Regions from separate parts of the Paraliobacillus sp. X-1268 genome, predicted to be linked through region 1. Evidence: riboswitches for the same ligand, from Rfam matches in the RefSeq annotation. Region 1 holds a riboswitch; each other region holds the start of a gene.
What was found. Region 1 has a riboswitch for thiamine pyrophosphate ahead of thiW (energy coupling factor transporter S component ThiW). Riboswitches for the same ligand answer to the same signal wherever they lie in the genome.
Positions count from the first base shown of each region.

Region 2: linked by a shared signal. The riboswitch ahead of D2K62_RS14395 (ABC transporter substrate-binding protein) and the one ahead of thiW (energy coupling factor transporter S component ThiW) in region 1 are both predicted to bind thiamine pyrophosphate.
Region 3: linked by a shared signal. The riboswitch ahead of thiT (energy-coupled thiamine transporter ThiT) and the one ahead of thiW (energy coupling factor transporter S component ThiW) in region 1 are both predicted to bind thiamine pyrophosphate.
Region 4: linked by a shared signal. The riboswitch ahead of tenA (thiaminase II) and the one ahead of thiW (energy coupling factor transporter S component ThiW) in region 1 are both predicted to bind thiamine pyrophosphate.

Region 1 covers NZ_QJSK01000002.1:268,625-274,005, reverse strand. The annotation lists gene D2K62_RS05865 (HAD family hydrolase) at 454-1,317, opposite strand; gene D2K62_RS05860 (ring-cleaving dioxygenase) at 1,444-2,415, opposite strand; TPP riboswitch at 2,590-2,703, shown strand; gene thiW (energy coupling factor transporter S component ThiW) at 2,789-3,286, shown strand; gene D2K62_RS05850 (NUDIX hydrolase) at 3,340-3,810, opposite strand; gene D2K62_RS05845 (aldo/keto reductase) at 4,151-4,990, opposite strand; gene helD (RNA polymerase recycling motor HelD) at 5,136-5,381, opposite strand, start outside.
Region 2 covers NZ_QJSK01000016.1:4,652-10,032, reverse strand. The annotation lists gene D2K62_RS14410 (cation-transporting P-type ATPase) at 1-1,300, shown strand, start outside; gene D2K62_RS14405 (thermonuclease family protein) at 1,362-2,048, opposite strand; gene D2K62_RS14400 (DsbA family oxidoreductase) at 2,139-2,861, opposite strand; TPP riboswitch at 3,046-3,157, shown strand; gene D2K62_RS14395 (ABC transporter substrate-binding protein) at 3,254-4,234, shown strand; gene D2K62_RS14390 (thiamine-binding protein) at 4,253-4,543, shown strand; gene D2K62_RS14385 (ABC transporter permease) at 4,591-5,355, shown strand; gene D2K62_RS14380 (ABC transporter ATP-binding protein) at 5,352-5,381, shown strand, end outside.
Region 3 covers NZ_QJSK01000025.1:1,449-6,829, forward strand. The annotation lists gene D2K62_RS16795 (flavin-containing monooxygenase) at 1-447, shown strand, start outside; gene D2K62_RS16800 (DUF3889 domain-containing protein) at 586-1,224, shown strand; gene D2K62_RS16805 (SET domain-containing protein) at 1,278-1,673, opposite strand; TPP riboswitch at 1,864-1,964, shown strand; gene thiT (energy-coupled thiamine transporter ThiT) at 2,029-2,592, shown strand; gene D2K62_RS16815 (TerC family protein) at 2,633-3,322, opposite strand; gene D2K62_RS16820 (YkvI family membrane protein) at 3,434-4,507, opposite strand; gene gltB (glutamate synthase large subunit) at 4,696-5,381, shown strand, end outside.
Region 4 covers NZ_QJSK01000001.1:251,776-257,156, forward strand. The annotation lists gene D2K62_RS01390 (zinc-dependent alcohol dehydrogenase) at 1-399, shown strand, start outside; gene D2K62_RS01395 (spore coat protein) at 445-1,080, opposite strand; gene D2K62_RS01400 (DUF3231 family protein) at 1,225-1,737, shown strand; gene tenA (thiaminase II) at 1,916-2,590, opposite strand; TPP riboswitch at 2,677-2,785, opposite strand; gene cydC (thiol reductant ABC exporter subunit CydC) at 2,841-4,559, opposite strand; gene cydD (thiol reductant ABC exporter subunit CydD) at 4,556-5,381, opposite strand, start outside.

The sequences.
Region 1 (5,381 bases):
ACGTGTTCTTTCACACATTAGTTGGTACTTTTACACTGTCAAAACCAGTTTCGTGCTCAGGGTATCTAATTTTACGATCCACCAAAGAAATTTAGGCCTGGTTGTATTGTTATTAAGAATATTGACGTCTAAGTCCTATGTGATACCTCTTATTTGATTAGAAATCCATTTTCGTGATAGTTGGTGGCTACGAGAAGCGTAGCCGTGGACGTTTCGTGCGGTGCTTGTTCAGGAAGTAAATTCAAAGTCCTGCGGGAAAAGCAAGATCTGAAGATCCACTTCAGAAAGCGACTGCCTGTAGCGGAAGTCAACATGACAGTTAACACAGAGTCTATGAATATTCAGTAATAAACAACAACCTTTTAGAAAGCAGCCTTCAAAAACAATAATCGTATTAAATTATATTTATTCTTTTTATCACAACAAGCAACTTTAGTCAATTAGATAAGCTGATCAATTCGTGAAAAATCGGTCCATCAGATAATGATAGACTCCATCTTCATCACAAGTATGTTCGGTGACCTCATCAACTATTTCTTTAATATCAGCTGCTGCATTTTTCATTGCTACTTTCTGCCCTGCTAACGCAAACATTGGTAAATCATTGTGACTATCACCCATAACTAAAATTTCCTTTGCAGTAATATCTAGATGATCTAGTATGAGTTGAATACTCGTTCCTTTGTTAACATTCGCAACCATAATTTCTACATTATGTTCTGAAGAAGAGGAAGTAGTAAAATCAGTTTTTTCTTTTAGTTTATCTAATACGTCTATCCACTTGTTAATATGCACCTTACTTTTACTAAAACAATAAAATTTGGAGAAAGCTTGTTCATCGATAGAATCAACCCATTTAATCTGACCATCCATTGACTCTTTTCTTGATAGCCACTCGTTAATACCAACACTTTCTGGTTGAGGATCTTCCATTTCTTTATCCAAAATCGATTTGTCCTCTTTTAATACCAACCGCTCTCCAACTGCAGGAAATAATTCATAATACACATGATTCTCGCGTGCTTTTTCAATTATTTCTGTTACTAATTCAAAAGATAACGTATGCTCTTTAATTTTCTCATCACCTAAGTATACTGTCATCCCATTTGAGCTAATGATTCCATCAACTGTAAATCCTTCTGGAACGATCGGGAAGATTTCTTCACGTGAACGACCTGTTGCAATAAAAACCGGAATTCCTTTTGCTCGTAATTTATCAATGACTACTTTTGTATTTTGACTAACTTTATTATGATGGTCTAATATAGTTCCATCCATGTCTAAGAAAATTGCTTTTGGCTCGGCATGTTTGTTCATTTATTTTCCCCCTGAAATTTGTTTCGTATAATTTCTCTTAGGCTAGTATAGCATTTTGACCTTAATCTCTCCTAATTAAAAAGGAAAAGGATAACGTTTTTAATCGTCATCCCTTTCCTTCTTTAACTAATTAATTGTATCTAAAGGTTTTAAACGCGCTTCAATTGACTCTCTTTTTTCTTCCAAGAATGGTGGCAATGCAACACGCTCACCTAAATGCTCTATGTCCTCATCTGTTTCAAAGCCTGGTCCATCTGTGGCTAATTCATAAAGAATACCATTTGGTTCTCTAAAATAGAGCGATTGGAAATAATAGCGATCTACCAATCCAGAATTCGGCATACGTGCTTCCTGAATAACTTTGTGCCAGGCGGCAAGTTCTTTCTCGTCCTCAACACGAAAGGCAACATGATGCACACTACCTCGACCAGGTCTTTCACGTGATAAATCAGTGCGCGTCTCAATATGGACTTCTGCACCTGTTCCACCTTCACCTGTTTCATAGACCTCTATATCAGGTTGACCGTCGACATAGGCTTGATAACTCCCTTTATATCGAAAGTTCAGTATTTCAGTTAACACACGTGTAGTAGGCCCTAGCTCAGGTACAGTTAATTTAACTGGCCCCAAACCAGTAATTCCAAATTCTTTTGGTACGGGACTTTTATCCCAAGGGACGCCAGGTGCGACTCCTTTATTACCTTCATCAGAAACCAAGACTAACCTTTGTCCTTCATGGTCTTGGAAAAATAATACTTTACGTCCAAATTGCTCAACAATCGGCTGAAATGCCACGGCTTTTTCTTTGAAACGCTCTTCCCAATAAACTAACGCTCTATCAGTAGGAACGCGTAAGGACGTTAGCGAAATACTATTATTACCCTCATACGTGTGCCCAGCACGTATAATTTCAAAAAAAGTTAAGTCTGTTCCTGGGTGTCCAACCTCATCTGCATAAAACAAATGATACATACTTGTGTCATCTTGATTAACAGACTTTTTAACAAGTCTCATTCCTAGTACATTGGTATAAAAATCATAATTTCTTTTAGCAATTGCTGTAATTGCGGAAACATGGTGAATCCCTTTTAATTCCATCTATTTCACTCCTTAACATCATCTTTCTAAAATTATCGATAGGTTACTATTTGAATATATTACGATTATATACACTATTTATCTCGAATTCAAGATAAACGATTTTAATTATTTTTACTTATTTACCTTTATAATACATTTCACTTATGCTATTCTTTAACTAATAACTTCATAATTCACTACTAGGGGTGCCTATCTGGATAGGCTGAGAGAAAAGTAATCAAGCTTTTTAACCCTTTTGGACCTGATCTAGTTCGTACTAGCGGAGGGAAGTAGCCGAATCGATTACATTCGATGATACTGTCAGGTCCTTTTTTGAGGAGCTGGCTTTTTGTTTTGCAATATATATTTTTTTTAAAAGGAGGAAAACAGTATGAATAGAACAAAATTATTAACCACGATGGCACTGTTTGTAGCAATTGGAACCTTGGGGGCACAACTATTTGGCTTCCCTACTGGAATTGCCAAAGCTTATCCCGTGCAACATGCCGTCAATGTTATGGCAGCAGTCACACTAGGACCCATTCCGGCTGTCATTATTGCTTTTGTGATTGGTTTAATACGAAATTTATTAGGTTTAGGTACGTTATTAGCCTTTCCAGGTGGAATGATTGGAGCGTTATTGGCTGGTTATTTCTATCATTGGACTAACAAAAAAGTGTTTGCAGCTACTGGTGAAATGATTGGTACTGGCATAATTGGATCATTACTATCTGTTCCTATTGCTAACATTTTATTAGGACAATCTGCGGGAGCATTAGCATTTGTACCAGGTTTTATCGTTAGTAGTTGTACAGGAGCAATACTTGGGGTATTTGTTTTATCCAGATTAAAAGGACACACACTCGTACCAAATAATGTGCAATCTTAGTTTTCACTAAATAGTGTTAAAGGGTTTCCTTAGCCAGCAGAAACCCTTTAACACTAATCTCTAACTATTGGTTTGGTTGCAGTTGATTGTAAATCACGAATTACCTTCATTTGACTTAGAAACATATTCTCAGGTAAATTATCTAATGAGAAAAATGCCGTGTCTAATGTTTCTTCGTTTTGTTTGATCAATTCTCCTGTGAAGTCTTCGCAAGTAAACCAATGCTGTACAAGCGAAACTTGGTCACCATTAGCTAATGTTTTTTGATTACCTTCTCCAGAGTAAACAGAAAATAACTCAAGTGCCCCTATCTTTAAACCCGTCTCTTCAAAAACCTCTCTTCTTGCAGTTTCCTTTACTGATTCACCTAATTCCATATAACCACCAGGGAACCCCCATGTTTGATTATCAGCACGTAAATGGAGCAAAACACGCTTTTGATCATCAAAGATAATTGCACCACAAACCACCATAATAATTGGCTGATTTCCTACCATTGATCGAACATAACTAATATAATCCATCGTAACCACTCCTTTCGAACATTTCTTTGATTTAACTTTCAACAAAAAACAACGATAAACTTTGACGTATCAGAATTTACTGACCCGCTTCTCAAGCGAAACGTGCTCCCTTTCCACAGGCACGGATAGCGAAGTGTATTTCCAGAGCGATATGTCACGTCGCATTTTCCTTCAAATTCATCAGATGAAACAATGATGCTTACGAAAGAGGCACAACGTCGACTACAACTTTGGATTTCGAGACTTCTCAAGTTTACTATGACTTAAATGCCTGTTTCACTCTATGAAAATTGTGTTTAAAAGATACAAAAAAATGGCGCTTTGTAGAGCGCCACTTTTTTTATACTTTGTTAAACGTATCTGGATCTGGTCCCACACGTTCATCTTTATTCAAACCGTTAATAGTATTCATATCAGCTTGTGATAATTCAAAATCAAACACATCTGCATTTGCAACAATTCGGTGTTCTTTTACTGATTTCGGAATTGTAATTACTTCACTTTGAAGATCCCAACGAATAATGACTTGTGCAGTTGTCTTTTCATACTTATCAGCGATCTTCTTAAGTGTAGGGTCATCTAATAGTTCTCCTTGTTTTAATGGAGACCATGCTTCAATTTGAATACTGTGCTTCTTGCAATAATCACGTAATGATTTCTGATCTAAATGAGGGTGAAATTCTACTTGATTAACCATTGGCACTACTTCAGCATCTTTAATTAACTCATCTAAATGATGTTCTTTAAAGTTACTAACACCGATAGCCCGAATTTTACCTTGTTTATATAATTTCTCCATTGCTCTCCATGAATCCTTGAACTTACCTTCTGCAGGGACTGGCCAATGGATTAAATATAAATCTAAATAATCCAATCCTAGTTTCTGTAAACTTGATTCAAAAGCATTTAATGTAGATTCATAACCTTGATCACCATTCCACAACTTTGAAGTAATAAATAATTCTTCACGAGGTACGCCTGATTTTGCTAGCGCCTTCCCCACTCCTTCTTCATTTTTATATGCAGCAGCAGTGTCAATACTTTTATACCCGTGTTCTAAGGCAGATGTAACAGAATGAATTACCTCATCACCATCTTCTACTTGAAATACGCCCAATCCTAGCCATGGCATTTTCACACCATTATGTAGAGTTGTTGTTGCTTGTAAATTTTTAAGCATACTGTATTCCTCCTTATAACTATCTATCTTATGCATTATCTCACAATTTTGTAGTAATGTGAAAAAATTTGATCATATAACTACGCTTTCATTAGCGTCCTATTAAGAAAAGGGGCATCCCTATATCAAACGGAATGCCTTTTTTCTACTTGTTTTTTTCAATTGAATGAATCTTATAATGTATAAAGCGATCTTTCGGAACTTGTTGAACAAATTCGCTAACCTCACCAAGTGATAACACAAATAATTCATGCATCGCTCTTGTACACGCTGTATATAAGAGATTTCTTTCTAATTCGTTCTGATAACGTGCTTTTGAAGCATTATAAATAATAACAGCATCAAATTCTATGCCTTTTGCTAAATAGGCCGGTATCACTAATATACCTTT
Region 2 (5,381 bases), on a different contig from region 1:
CGTTAAAGGTGCGCCTGGTGAACTATTTAATATGGTCGAAGATATGGAAGGATTTGATCGTAACTATTGGGAAGATCAGATGGAACAATTGGCTAAACAAGGTCAACGTGTCATTGCGGCTGGCTATAAAAAAGTAGCTGATGACGTTGAAGCACTGTCACATGATGACTTATCCACAGATATTACGTTTCTAGGGTTAGCTGGTATTATTGATCCACCGCGTGAAGAAGCAATTAAAGCTGTTAAAGCCGCACACTCGGCTGGAGTCCAAGTTAAAATGATTACAGGTGACCATCCAGAAACTGCGCTCGCAATTGGTAATAAAATTGGTCTACATACAAATGACCAAGCAATAACAGGTAAAGAAATCGATAAAATGACTGACGAAGAACTAGCTTCTGTTATTAAAGATTATGCTATATTTGCTCGTACAAGTCCGGATAATAAATTACGCATTGTTACAGCATTGCAAGAAAATGGTGAAGTAACATCAATGACCGGAGATGGTGTTAACGATGCACCAGCACTTAAAAAAGCTGATATAGGTGTAGCGATGGGAATTAAAGGAACAGAAGTCGCAAAAGATGCCTCGAATATGATTCTGACAGATGATAACTTCAAGACAATTGTCGATGCAATAGAAGAAGGTCGTCGCGTTTATGATAATGTGAAAAAGACGATATTATTCCTGTTACCTACTAGTGCAGCAGAAGGATTTATCGTTATGGCAAGTATTTTGCTGGGAATTTCCATGTTGTTAAGTCCTGTTCAACTATTGTGGATTAATATGGTTTCGGCCATCACTATATCTTTTGCATTCGTTTATGAACCTGCTGAAAAAGATGTGATGATTCGTAAGCCAAGAGAAAAGGGAACACAATTGTTAAGCAAGTACTATGTATTTCGAATCTTTTATGTGGCAGCACTTGTAGCTGGTGGTGGTTTGATTGCTAATGCAATAATGGTAGATAATGGTTATGCACATGCAGTAGCTAATACAGTGACATTAAATATTGTTGTATTTGGTAAAATGTTTTACTTATTTAATGTTAGAAACGAACATGGATTTGCGCTAAACAAAAGCTTTTTCACGAATAAAATTGCATTTATTGTTTGTGCGATTTTAATTCTACTTCAGCTTGCGATTACGTATTTACCATTTATGCAAACTATTTTTGCCACAGCAGCACTAGATATTGGACTCTGGTTAATTCCGATTGGAGTCGGATTAAGTGTATTTATAATAGTAGAAATAGAGAAGTATTTGAAACGAACATTTTTTAATGGCAATAAAGCCTAAGAGTTTTCATGAAAAAGCACTGTATCTCCATTGAAGATACAGTGTTTTACTATTTTTTATGTCATTCACAACCAATACCATCGCCATCTCGGTCTAAATGTGTACCATAACCAGGATCTCCTTCTGAAATAGGACTAGCATTTGCTTCAGCTACTGCCGTACAATTTTGATAGTAAACATCTGAGCTTGTTTCATCTATATCGACTGTTGTAAAACCATCTTCAGTTACATAACCATCCTCACTCCAGATGTTAAGATCAGCTGCTTTTGCTTTAGTTTCGGCTTCCTTTAGTTGGTCGGAATGTGTGTAAGGCGGATCATATTCATAGGCGTAACGTGCGAATCCCTCTTCCAACAACATTTCATTAAAAAGTTCACCGTCTATCCATATATATGCTAACAGTCGGTCATACTTATCTCGCTTTGGACCATCATATTCGAGCTGAATTTGAGTGCCTTCTGTCAATTTTTCTTTAGCAAACTTACTCGCTTGTTCTCCGTAGGGTTGGACTGGCAGGTTAGGATGTTTTGTCTCAGGTGTATCAACTAGTAAAAGTCGAACACTTTCCTCTTCACCATCCAAGATAATATGGACCGTATCGCCGTCGACAACACGATCCACAGTTGCGGAAGGAAGATCCGAATCTGTTTGTGTTTCCCTGTTTAGATCAGTTTGAAGACCACAGCCAGTTAATAAGGTTAATATGATTAGTAATAAGCCTAGTTTTTTCTGTAATAAAGTTGCCATTATTCTATGATGTCCTCCTTGTTTTTAGCAACATTCATTTTAGCATAGATAAAAAAAGAAGGCTTCCGATTTTTCGGAAACCTTCACGTATTATTTTTCTTCGGGAATGCCACATGAATCATCAGTACAAAATTCTGTTTTAGAAGTTGAAAGATCCGTAAATTTTGGCTTTGGATTTTCTTCTTCCCAAACTGTATTTAAGGCATCTTTAAATGTTTCTACTGGTTGAGCACCAGAAATTGCATATTTATCGTTAATTACAAAAAACGGTACACCAGTCACACCGTATTGTTGTGCCAATGATTCGTCAGCTCGTACGTCATTAGCAAAAGCTGTTTCATCTTGAAGAACTTCTATTGCTTTTGTTTTCTCTAGCCCAGCATCTTCTGCAATCTTAACTAATGCATCTGTTTCACTTAGATTAACAGAATCGGTAAAATAACCATACAATAGTTTCTCTGTCAAGATTGCTTCTTTACCAATACTTTTGGCATATTTTGCTAAGCGATGCGCGTTAAACGTATTAGTCGGTTTCATTGTTTCGAAATGGAATGTCAAACCAACACTTTCAGCTTGCTGACCAAGTCCAGCGTTTGTCTCTTTCGCTTGTTCGATTGGCATCCCATACTTATCAGCAATTGCTTCATGAATGCTCTTACCTGCATATACTGCTGCATTTGGATCTAATTCAAAGCTTTTAAATTCTATTTCAACACTATCTTTTTGCGGGAATTGTTCGAGCGCTTGTTCTAGGCGACGTTTCCCAATATAGCAAAACGGACAAACAAAATCAGACCATACATCTATTTTCATTAGAACACCTCAGTTATTTAATTAATCTTTGCATGTTTATTCTGCCATAATAAGTAGAAAAGATGAAATCATTTGCTTATGTATAGACTGAATAGTAAAGAAAAATGACTAATGATGATGAAATAGTACTTGAATATTAGTCGAATCTATGGCAAAGTTGGTAGTGTAATTAATTAAATAGCACGTTTCAATGTAGGGGGACCAGTTTGGCTGGTTGAGATCGTATCCGTTATAGATACTGACCCTTGGAACCTGATCTGGCTGAGACCAGCGTAGGGAACATATATGAACACGAATAGAAGTGACTATATATGCGCCCAGGCTAATGCCTAAGCGTATTTTTTTTCGTGAAAAAGGATATGTTCCTCCACAAATAAAAGGGGGATTTTAAGATGAAGAAAGTATTATTTTTATTGGTTACACTTGGATTTATTATTACAGGGTGTGCAAATGACGAACAAGCTAGTCAAGAATTGGAGAAAGTAACGATGGTGCTAGACTGGACACCAAATACAAATCATACCGGGCTTTATGTTGCGCAAGCTGAAGGTTTTTTTGAAGAAGAAGGCTTAGATGTAGAAATTACATTGCCAAGTGAATCTGGTGCAGATCAAGTTGTAGCAGCGGAAAAAGCTGATTTTGGAATTAGTGCACAGGAAACAATTACAGAGGCTCGGACACAAGATATACCGATTGTATCTATTGCAGCAGTTATTCAGCATAATACTTCAGGATTTGCTTCTCCAGTAGATAAAGAAATTACATCACCTGCAGATTATGCCGGTAAAACGTATGGTGGTTGGGGAGCACCAGTTGAGGCAGCAGTAATTGACTCACTAATGAAACAAGAAGACGCTAGTGTGGAAGATGTGAACATAATCAATATGGGAAATACTGATTTCTTCACGGCGGTAGAACGTGATATTGATTTTGCTTGGATATATTATGGGTGGACAGGTGTTGAGGCTGAGCTTCGTGGTGTTGATCTAAACATGCAGTATCTAACCGATTACTCAGAGAAATTAGATTACTACACACCAGTCATTACAACGAATGAAATGATGATCGATGAGAATCCAGAAACAGTTGAAAAGTTCTTAGCGGCTGTAGCAAAAGGGTATAATTATGCAATAGATAATCCAGAAGAAGCGGCAGATATTTTAATTGAAGCTGTACCTGATTTAGACCCAGAACTTGTGAAGGCTAGTCAAGCATGGTTATCACCAAAATATCAGGATGACGCAGCTAAATGGGGTGTCCAAGATGTTGAAGTGTGGGAAAATTACGCAGATTGGATGTACGAAAATGATTTATTAGAGACAGAACTTAATGCGAATGATGCATTTACGAATGAATTTTTACCTGAAGATTAAAAGGGAGGCTCTCGAAAAATGGCTAATGCACTTGTAAGTATTCAAATTATCCCAAAAACAAAAAATGGCGAAGATGTCATTCCATATGTTGACGCAGCAATCGCAGTAATCGAAGCATCTGGTGTGAGGTACCAAGTTAATCCACTCGAAACGACAATGGAAGGTGAATTAACGGAGCTATTTCAAATTATAGAAAAAATGAATGTAGAAATGGCTGCCCGTGGTTGTCCGAGTATTATTTCGCAAGTGAAAGTCTATTATAAGCCTGATGGTGCATCAATGGACGTATTAACAGAGAAGTATCGTTAAGTAAAAGGGAGGGATGGCGGTGCCAGTTTTGACATCGCCTTTCTAATATGAAAAAAATTACAACAAAAACGATCAGTCCAATTATCGTCATTGCTGTTCTTATCGTATTATGGGAAACGATTAGTCACCTTTTTGATATCCCAGCATGGCTATTACCGGCACCAACTGTAATTGTTCAAGAAGGAATCGCTGGTTGGAGTGGCTATCAGCATCACCTTATCTCTACAACGAAATTATCAGTAATTGGATTTGCCATTGGCGTATCAGTGGGACTTATGGTGGCGATTAGTTTGCATATATTACCAACCTTTAAAAAGGCCTTTTATCCGTTATTGATTTTATCGCAAAACATTCCGATTATCGTACTTGCACCACTGCTCGTTATTTGGTTTGGATTTGGGGTAATGCCTAAACTTATTGTCATTACACTCGTTTGTTTCTTTCCAATCGCGGTTTCGACATTAGATGGTTTTCGCCAAACAAGTCACGAATTGTTGCATTACATGCAGATGGCCGGTGCATCCAAACGGCAGATCTTCACGAAACTAGAATTACCACATGCGCTACCATCAGTTTTTTCGGGCTTAAAAATCGCTGCAACCTATAGTGTAATGGGCGCAGTTATTTCCGAATGGCTTGGAGCAAATCAGGGAATTGGCGTCTATATGACATTAGCTCAGTCCTCTTTTCGAACGGATCGTGTTTTTGTTGCTATTTTCTTTATTATGCTCTTATGCATGCTCTTCTTTGGAATTATTGTTGGCTTAGAAAAGATATTTATTAAAGGACGTGTGAAGGAGGAAAACAATTGAGCGAACTTGTCGTTAAACAAATCGGA
Region 3 (5,381 bases), on a different contig from region 1:
GTTAAAACGCCTCAGGGTGAATACTATTTTGATTTTCTTATTATAAGTACCGGTCTTTTAACCGATCCAGCTTTACGACCAGAGTTGAAACTTGTAGAAAACCATATTGCCCGCTGGGGCGATTTTTATGATGCACCAGATGAAGTCGCAAATCCTGTGTTAGACGCGCATCCATACCTAAGCCCTGGCTTTGCCTTTATAAGCCGAGATGAAAAAGGGAAGAAACGTTTACATGGATTATTTGCTTTTAATTATTCCGCATTAATAAGTTGTGGGATCTCAGCTTCCGCACTTTCAGGGATGCGTTTTGGTATACCTAATCTAGTAGAAGAAATTTCTAATCAACTTTTTCTTGATGATCGCGAAGACATTATGAAGAATTTCTTTGACTATGATGAAGAAGAATTTGTAGGAGAATGGCTGGAAACAAGTAATCAATCTCATTAATATCTTTAGGTCCTATCCAGATGAAAGGTGGATGGGGCTTTTTTTTGATTACGAGAATATACTGAATGTCTCTGAATTAATCACAAATACGCCTGTATAAAACATAAACTATCCTAGTCTAAAACTAGGAGGTAAATGATGTATCCATATTATAATCAATATCAATCGTTAAATCAGTTTTATAGAGAGTCTCCATATTTACATCCATATCCACAACAATTAAATTACTGGGGGCGGCAACCATTCACAAGAGGCCAAGCAACATGGACAGAAGGAGGACGTGTTACGCAATGTGGTATGCCTTGGTCTCATAATGAATATATGACAGCAGCTGTAGGTGTGAATTCGCCTTATCAATGTGGGCAAACGTTAAAGATACGTGAGCTTTTCTCCCAAACTTTAAGAGAAGTTATTGTGACAATTGTTGATAAAGTACCTGGATTCCCAGCTGATAAAATTAACCTACACCGAAAGGCATTTGAAGCATTAGGTGCAGATCCAGCGGTTGGGGTAATAAATATTGAATTTGAATCTTCACCAGAAGTAGAGGAAGCAGAATGGGGAAAATATTTATTGGAAGTTACTGAGGTAGCTTATCCGAATTATAATATAACAGAATATAATTTTGTTAAGAAAACAAATCCAGCACCAAATCAAACAAAGGAAATCTATCACTATATTTTACAATCACCTCAAGAAAGAGTTAAAATCCAAGGCACGGTAATTTATAATTCAAACACTAATCGTGTTGAATCCTTTGATATTAAAGAAATATAAGATTGAAAAAGCCCAATCCACGTATAATGCGGATTGAGCTTTCAATTTTTTAATCATTTATTCAATTCATCAAAATTCATGTTGAACCATAAGGGGTCATTGTTATTAACATCACCATTATAGTTAATTAGCAATTCTTCACCAGCTTTTATATCTGTGTGAGCAAAAAATACAAAGGTATGATCTGGAAAGTTTATATCGTAATCGGTATTTGGAGTATAGGAATGATTAAACAACATGCCATATCCTAAAACAACCGCGGTATGATTTTTACCATATTCAAATACGTAATCATCCAGTACTGTTTGTTCTATGTGTTCGTGCTCCTTGTTTGGATAAGGAATAACAGGTGCAATATGTACTGTTTCTCCTTTTTTTATGTCGCGTGTAGCGAATACGCCTCGATTGAATTCCCCGTCGCTTAATGTAGATGTCTTTATCTCAATCATGTAGGTCACCTGCGATTTCGTTTTATTTTATTCATGTGTACTCTATTTTGACAGTTGCTTATAGCGAACGCAACTGGTTGTACTTGAAATTTATAAAAGTTACAAAATTTATCGCCTTTTAAAAAAAACCCTAAATTTTGTATGACAAGTTCATTATCTTATGATATGATGAACTCGAAAATCAAATAAGCAAAACCACAAGGGGAGCTAAAAAGCTGAGAGTGAACACGTTGTTCTAACCCTTCGAACCTGTTAGTTAATGCTAGCGCAGGAATGTGGATCGTGATATGTAGATTTACGTTTACATATCTGTTCTCCCTTGAGGTTTTTTGTTTAAAAAAGGGGAGTTTTTTTTATGAAAAAATTAAGTTTGGTTATGTTGATTGAGGCGTCCTTTTTTGCATCATTGGCGTTTGTTTTTGATTTACTTCCGTCGATTCGGCTTTCTCCATCGATTTCAATTTCTTTTGCTATGGTTCCAATTTTAATTTTAGCGTTTCGATGGGGGATTAGGGTTAGTTTAATTTCTGGCTTTATCTGGGGTATTTTACAAGTTATCTTGGGTGATGCCTATATTCTAACTCCACTTCAGGCATTTATTGAATATTTTATTGCCTTTGCTTTTATTGGTTTTGCAGGTCTATTTTATAAAGTCATTCAATCGAACCTGAAGATGGGGAAAAAGAAAAAAGTGTTATTTTGGGTTATTACCGCGACACTTGTTGGTTCTGTTGCACGTTACTTTTGGCACTTTGTTGCTGGATTTATTTTTTGGGGAGAATACGCGCCTGATGATATGAACGTGGTGTTGTTTTCATTGATTACAAACGGGATTACCATGTTGGGTGCCTTTGTTTTATGCGCGATCTTATTGGTGCTTTTGATCGGAACTACTCCGAGATTAATTGAGCGAAAATAAACTAGTTTTAACTCCCCGTTTTATAAATGGGGAGTTAAAACTAATAGCTGTCTGCTGCGCTTTTAATATAACCAAGCAGTAAAATAGTTAGCGTTAGGAAGCCAACAATTAAATAGTTAAATAAGCCATTAGAGAGATCAAGTAAGTCTATTAATTTTTGATCCGTCAAAATCATTTCCCCGGCTGTCCACGCAAGAATACCAGCACCAATATAAGCTATCCAACGATATTTTTCTAATACTTTTACGATTAGTTTCGATCCGAATATCATAATAGGAATGCTAACCATCACGCCAATGATAATCATACGAATATCCCCATGCGCCGCACCTGTAATAGCAACAACATTATCCAGACTCATTACCGCATCTGCAACAATGATTGTCGAAACAGCTTTTAATAAACCAGTATGTGAGGTAATGGTAGCTTCCTCTTCTTTTTCAACAAGTAAATTATACGCTATCCAAAGAAGTAATAAACCACCAATTACATTTACAAAAGGAATTTGCATTAAATAAATGATAATAACTGCAAAAAATATTCGGAGCAGAACAGCGCCAATCGTGCCTAAAAGTATTGCTCTATTTTGATGTCTTTTTGGTAAAGACTTGGTGGCCATTGCAATCACAACAGCATTATCACCGGAAAGAACAATGTCAATTGCAATAATTTTTAATAATGCAATCGTCGCAACAGGTGTTATTGAGAATAGTAATGGGAAAAAGTCCACTTTTTGTTCCTCCTACAGAAATTTAAGATGGATAAGCTAAGTTGTCCATAACCAATTCTATGAAGAAACTTGAAATAGTAAACCAAAAAAAGTAGAAGTTTTTTAAAGTATTTATTCTTTTAATTGTTCTCTTTTAAATATCCATACATAAATTAACCCCGCAAAAAATAGAAAACCTCCATAACCAACAGTAGGATATAAGTATTTAACCATAGCAGAAAAGCCAATTTGACTGAATAAAAAAGCTGCTAGTGTTGTGCCTGCAATCACCCAAATTCGAAAGCGTGCAGCGATAAAGTTCATTCTTGAAACAAATCCATATAAATTTCCGACCGCAGTGGTATATACTTCAGCAAATAATACAATAGCAAAAATTAGTTGAATAAATGGAGCAATTTTAGAAGCTATAAGAATCATGGGCACTTCCACATTTGAAACACTATCTAAATTCGTTAAAATACTGAAAAAAATAGCAATGATCCCTATCCCTAAACCTAATCCACCTAATAAAGCCCCCCATAGTAGGTTTTTTTTATTTTTAGCTTTCGCCCCCATTGGTGCTAATACTGCAACGGCAATCACAAGATTATAAGAAGCGTAATTAAGAGCAGAAATGAACCAATTTGGTGCAGCGCCTTCAATGGACTTCGATACTTGTAAATCTGCAGCTGTAATTGGATTTATTGAGATACTATAGATAGCGATAAAAAGAACAGAAACTAATAATACTGGAACAACATAACTGATGGCATTAATAACACCTTTCATTCCAGTTATAACAGTTAGTAGTGAAATAATTGCCATTAAGATCGTCCCCCATAAGGAGGCTAACTGAAATTGTTGATCAAAGATTGCACCGGCTCCAGCTATCATGGCTGCTAAAGCACCGAATAGAAAGACTGTAATAATAATATCGATGATCGTACCAATAATTTTTCCGTTAGTAAATCGCACTACCTCTACATAAGAGCTAACATTTAATGCTTTACCAATTACTAAAATCGTATAGCCGAAAAAGAAAAACAAGAGCGTTGCAAAGGTAAGTCCAAATAGGCCATTTATTCCATATGCACTAAAAAACTGGAGGACTTCTTGCCCGGAAGCAAAACCAGCCCCGACAACGGTTCCAATGTAAGTTGCCGCCACTTTAAATACATTAATCTGTGTAGATGATTCATTGTTCATTTCAATTCCCTCCAAATGCTAATCAGTACATAGGCTTTACAAAATATGTTGTTTTACACATCAAAATAGAAGGCAATTGATGGCTCGAATTAAAGATGAATTTATTATCATGCATGATTATGCAAAAAATGCAAAAACTATGAATACTCAAGATTAAATTACATTTGTTATTAAGAAGGGATGTTGTCATGAAACAGTACGGTTATCCTACTCCTCAAGGATTATATCACCCAGAAAATGAACACGATGCATGTGGTATTGGAATGATTGCCAACATAGACGGTAGGAAAACGCATGATATTGTTCAACATGCAGTTACGATACTTTGTAATCTAGAACACCGCGGGGGACAATCAGCAGATATCAGTACCGGTGACGGTGCCGGCATTCTCACACAAATTCCAGATGCTTTTTTTCGTGATAAATGTGAGGATTTAGATATCGAGTTACCAGCCGAAGGGAAATATGCAGTTGGTATGGTCTTTCTTCCACAAGAACCTGATATAAGAAGAACAAGTGAGCTTAAGCTCCAGCAGATTATTGCCGAAGAAGGTCAACAGTTTCTTGGATGGCGTACGGTCCCAGTTAATGACGCATATGTTGGGGATTCTGCTAAAAAAGTAAAACCATTTATTCGGCAAGTTTTTATTGCGCCTTCAACTGAATTAAAAAGTCGAGAAGCTTTTGAAAGAAAGTTATATGTTATTCGAAAACAAGCGGAGAATAAATTAAAAGGTCTTGCTAATAAAGAAGATACAGAAAATACATTTATCTGTAGTTTATCGACGTCTACAATTGTTTACAAAGGAATGTTAATCCCAGAACAATTAGATTCCTTTTACATTGATTTAAATAATCGAGACTTTAAATCTGC
Region 4 (5,381 bases), on a different contig from region 1:
GGTGCTGACGTTGTCATTGATTGTGTCGGTATGGATGGTAAAAAGTCCCCTTTAGAGTTTGTTGAACAAAAACTTAAATTGCAAGGTGGAACAATGGGACCAATTCAGATTGCCACGAAAGCTGTTAAGAAATGTGGAACGTATCAAATTACTGGTGTGTATGGAGGTAATTATAATTTATTTCCTTTAGGCGCCTTCTTTTCTAGAAATATAAATATTAAGACGGGCCAAGCACATGCTAGGTCTTTCATGGAACCAATTTATAATCAAATAGTGAATGGTGAAATAGACCCAACAAAGATCATTACACATACACTACCTCTAGATGAAGCATCACATGGTTATAACATATTTAATAAAAAAGAAGACAATTGTATTAAAGTAATACTCAAACCATAATACAAAAAAGAACTCTAGTCACAGAGTTCTTTTTTATATTATTATCTATTGATACATTTGATCACTTGAACCTGCAATCGGGTTTTGACCATCGTATTTCATCATCATTGCTTGAATTTTCTGTTGATCTTCAGGCACTATCTGGTACATCGCGCCGATTTTTGTAGTCATAGCTTGATCAGCTGGTTCTAATGGATAATATCCCTTACTAACCATGTATTGCCATGCTTCATATGCATGTGAACAACTCATCATAAAGGCTGTTTGTAAAAAAGAACGAATTTCTGGATTAGCACTTTCCATTGCAGACCAGGCATATTCACGGCCAGCTCTTTTTAACGTTAATAAATAGTTCGTTGCCATCTCTCTATCATTCATATCTGTAACAGTCACTCTAGGTTGTACAGGTGGATAGGCATTCATATTTGACTGTGTATAATCGGATAGTATTTTACCATCTTCTTTAAATAATGGCAGTTCTGTTGTTGCACCTTCTACCTTGTTTAAAAATTCCACTTTCATATTATAATCTCTTACATGAAACGGGAAATGACGCTCTAATAATTGTTTGAGTTCCTGATCTTGAACATGATCTAACATGTACGCCATAGAAGTCACAGAGTTCACACAACTCATTGTTAATTCATTTAAATCTTGTAATTCGTGTGCAGCTAATTTCATTTTTTCTCCTCCTTTTCGGCTATAGTTTTGCTCAAAAAGTCTTATCTATACCAATTTTAAATTATTATTTACAATGTTTCTGGAATAAGTTTTGCCTTGATGAAAAGACTATCTATGTAAGACTTAACAAAGGAGTGTTTAGAAATGGGTGTACTATCAGGTAATCCAAAGAAACAACCACTTCATTATGGTGAAGTTTTTAGCATGTGGTCCTTTCTAACAGCTGCTAAAGGTAACTATGCGGCGTATCAAACATTTATTAACCATACAGGTGATAAAGAATTAAAAAATTTATTAGAAGATTTAAACCGAGGAATGAAACAGGAAATGGAAAGTGTGGAAGAGATTCTTAAAGTTAATGGAATAGCTTTGCCTCCTTCTCCTCCAGAACGTTCCCTCGCAGACATTGAAGATATTCCATCTGGTGCGAAGTTCAGTGATCAAGAAATTAGTGCTGTAGTTTCTGCAAACATTGCAGCAGGTTTAATCGCTTGTAGTACAATAATTGGACAGTCACTTCGCGAAGATATTGCCATGCTTTTTGGCCAGTTCCATATGAATAAAGCGCAAGCTGGAGCAAAAGCACTTCGATTAAATAAAGACAAAGGATGGATTATACTCCCTCCAATGCAAGCAAAGATTCCAAATAAAGAGTAGTAAAAAAAGCACTAGATTATTTCTAGTGCTTTTTTCTTGCTACTTTGTAATTCGAATTGGGTTTAACACACAAGGAGGAGGGAAAGCAGATCACCTTAAGTCTTAATTTCTAACACTTCCGCCGAATCACAGATCGTTTCCGTCGGATTAACACCTACTCCATTCGAGTCAAGCAGGATTATCCCATCTCTTCTAATGGCCATTTTTCTAATTTATAAGCCATATCCCAAAATAAATATTCATATTGACTGCTAAGTAAGAAGTGTTCTTTCATACGTTCTCGATCAGAGGCTGTTACAGTTTCAGCTAGTTGATCAAGTCTATCAATTTGTTCCTCTACTAATGCTCTGAACCAATCCGATCCGTATGCTTTAATCCATTCTTGATAAATTTGTTCATCTGGTGTTTTATTTTTTAACTGTTCTCCAACTTCATAATAAACCCAGTAGCAAGGTAATATTGCGGCAATCACATCACCTAGATGACCATGATAAGCAGCTCGATACATATGTGAACTATAAGCGTAAGAGGTAGGAGCAGGTTTAAATGCTCTTTGTTCTGCTTCAGTAATAGATAATAGCTTAGAAAAAGTACGATGTAATTCTAATTCTGCTTGATAAGTTCCTTGTGCATGTGCCGCCATACTACTGGTTGTTTCTAAATCTTCCGCCTTTGCAGCACCTATTGCCTGGACACGAGCAAATTGTGCTAAATAATAAGAGTCCTGCATGACATAATAGCGAAAGTTCTCTAAAGGTAATGTGCCATTACCAATCCCCTTAACAAAAGGATGATTAAAACTAGCTTGCCAAACTGGATCTGCCTCTTTCCGAATGTATTGTGAAAATTTCATCTCAACTTCCTCCCTATCTGCATAAAAAAACCACCTTCCTTGATTAAAAGAAAGTGGTGGCATGATAAAGTAAAAGAACCAAAGGACTTTATTCCCATCCACTTCCCTCCGCTAGTTTAAACTAGATCAGGTTCTAAGAGTCTTGAAGTAACACTTCAATCTCAGTCTTTTATAAAGACTCCTCTAGTGGTTTTTCTTGCTATTTTATTCTGTCTATAGAATAACATCTAGGAAGAAGATGTCAATACTCTTAAAGTAAACTTTCTTCCAGTGTCTTCATTTGATAAAAATAACCATTCTTTTTCATTAAATTCGTATAAGATCCCGATTCAATAATCTCACCATGATCCATGACTATAATTTGATCCATCTTTTCTAATCCTTTTAAACGGTGACTAACTAACAATAATGTATCTGTTTGTGCTTGTTCAAAAAGTTGTTTATATATTTTTTCTTCTGTTTTAGCATCAAGTGATGACGTTGGCTCATCTAAAATCCAAATATGACCGTTTTTCAAGATTGCTCTAGCAATTGCTAGACGTTGTTTTTCACCGCCAGAAAGATTCTCACCGTTTTCTAATACATGGTCATCGAGTGAAAAGTTTTCAAGTTGCACATTCATTAATGCTTCATGCAATACAATGTCATCTAAATCAGAATCTGCGATTAATAAGTTTTCACGGATTGTTCCATAAAAGAAATGATTTTCTTGTAGCACGACTTTTGACTGTTCCCACAATGCATTTCCTGAAACAGTTGAAATATCGTGGTGATCCCAATAAATTTTACCTGCTTGTACTTGCTGTAGTTTCAAAACTAACTGTAGTAAGGTTGATTTTCCTGAACCACTTGCTCCAACAATCGCTGTTTTCGAACCTGCAGGAATCTCTAAACTAAGTGATGGAATGGTTGTGCGCCAATCCCCCCTATACGTGAAGGTAATATTTTCAAATCCAATCATTGGTGGTTTATTAGTGATTTGTTCAACGTTAGTTTCGACTTCGCTAACTTGAATATCTGGATCCTCCACTACCTCATACAAACGGCTGGATGCATCGCGACTTTCTTGCATATAAATTGGGAAAACAGCCATTGGAGCAGCAGGTTCAAAAACGGTTAGTGAGATCATAACAAGCATAGCTAAAAATATCCCTTCTAACCTACCATCTACAACCAAATAAGCTCCGACTGCAAGTACGAACCAGCTTACGATAAAGGTTATAAAACCATTAAACGATTGACTATAGACTTTATTAATATTTTCACGTTTTTGTTTTTCAATATAACTTTCTGATTGCGTAGTTATTTGTTCTTGTTTTTTTTCTAATTGTTGAAATATCTTTAAATCTCGAAAACCATACATCAATTCAGTAATTTCCGTTGAAAGATCTCCACGTTCTTGTCTGACTTTACCATTAATTCTTACTTGTCGTAACGAAAAAAAAGCTGGGATAACAAATACCGTTAGTAAGAAACCAACTAATAAAATAAGCGCGATTTCAATGGAATAAAAGCTACTAAATAAGATTGTTGTTACAAAAACGAGTAATAACACAATTGGTGGATAAAAAACACGTAAAAAGAAATTCTGTAAACTCTCCACATCTCCTACTACTCGACCAAGTATGTCTCCACTTCTATACTTATGAAAAATTTGTGGAACAAGAGGTTCTAACTTTTCAAAAAAAGTAACACGTAAATTACTTAAGATAGTAAAAGTTGCCCTGTGAGAATAAATACGTTCGCCATATTTTGAACTAGCTTTAATAAACCCAAGTAATTTAACTGTAGAAGTAAGCATAATTAATGCATAGAATGGAGGCATTAAAGCTGCTTTGGAAATAAGATAGCCACTAGCAGCAAATAGTCCAACGCTACTAATACCAGCAATAAAACCAAATAAAATAGCAAACAAAATATCCCTTTTCTCAATCAACATAAGTTTTATGACTTTAAAAAGAGCGCTCATGCTTCTTCTCCCCCCTGTTGAATCGTCACCATATCTTTATAAGCAGGTAAAGTAGCTAGCAATGTTTCGTGTGTTCCTATCGCTAGTAATTGTCCTTTTTCCATAAATAGAATTTGATCTGCTTTTTTAATCGTGTGTAATCGATGTGCTACCGTGATAACAGTTGCCGTTTTGGACAATTGTTCGATAGATTGTTGTAAGATTTTTTCTGTAGCTAGATCAAGTCCACGTGTTGGTTCATCGAGTAAGACAACTTTTGGCTTTTTTAAAAATGCACGTGCAATAGATACACGTTGTTTTTCCCCGCTAGATAATCCTCGACCAGCTTCTCCAATGGGTGTATCGTATTGTTTCTCCAATGATTCAATCAATGGCGCAATTCCTGCTAACTGCGCAGCTTTTCGTATATCCTGTTCATCAACTGGTAAGTTTGTTCCCATTTCGATATTCTCGCCGATTGTACCTGAAAAGATATATGGTTGCTGTGAAATATAAGAAAGCTTCCCAAGCCATGATGACTCCGAAAATTCAACAAGCGGTTGATTATCAAGTTTGATTGCACCATGTTCAGGAGTGATCATACCAGCCAACAAATGTAATAACGTAGATTTACCCGCACCACTTGCTCCTACAATTGCTATCTTCTGTTTCGGGTGAAAAGTCGCTGTGATAGCCTGCAAGTTAAAATTACTATCTGGATAACTAAAGTCTACCTGTTCCAACGTAATCATTGGAGGTCCGCCTTCTTTACTTAATTGCTTTTCTCCCCATTGTATCGCACCGTCTTCTTCATCGAATTCTTCTAATACTTTTTTAGCGGCG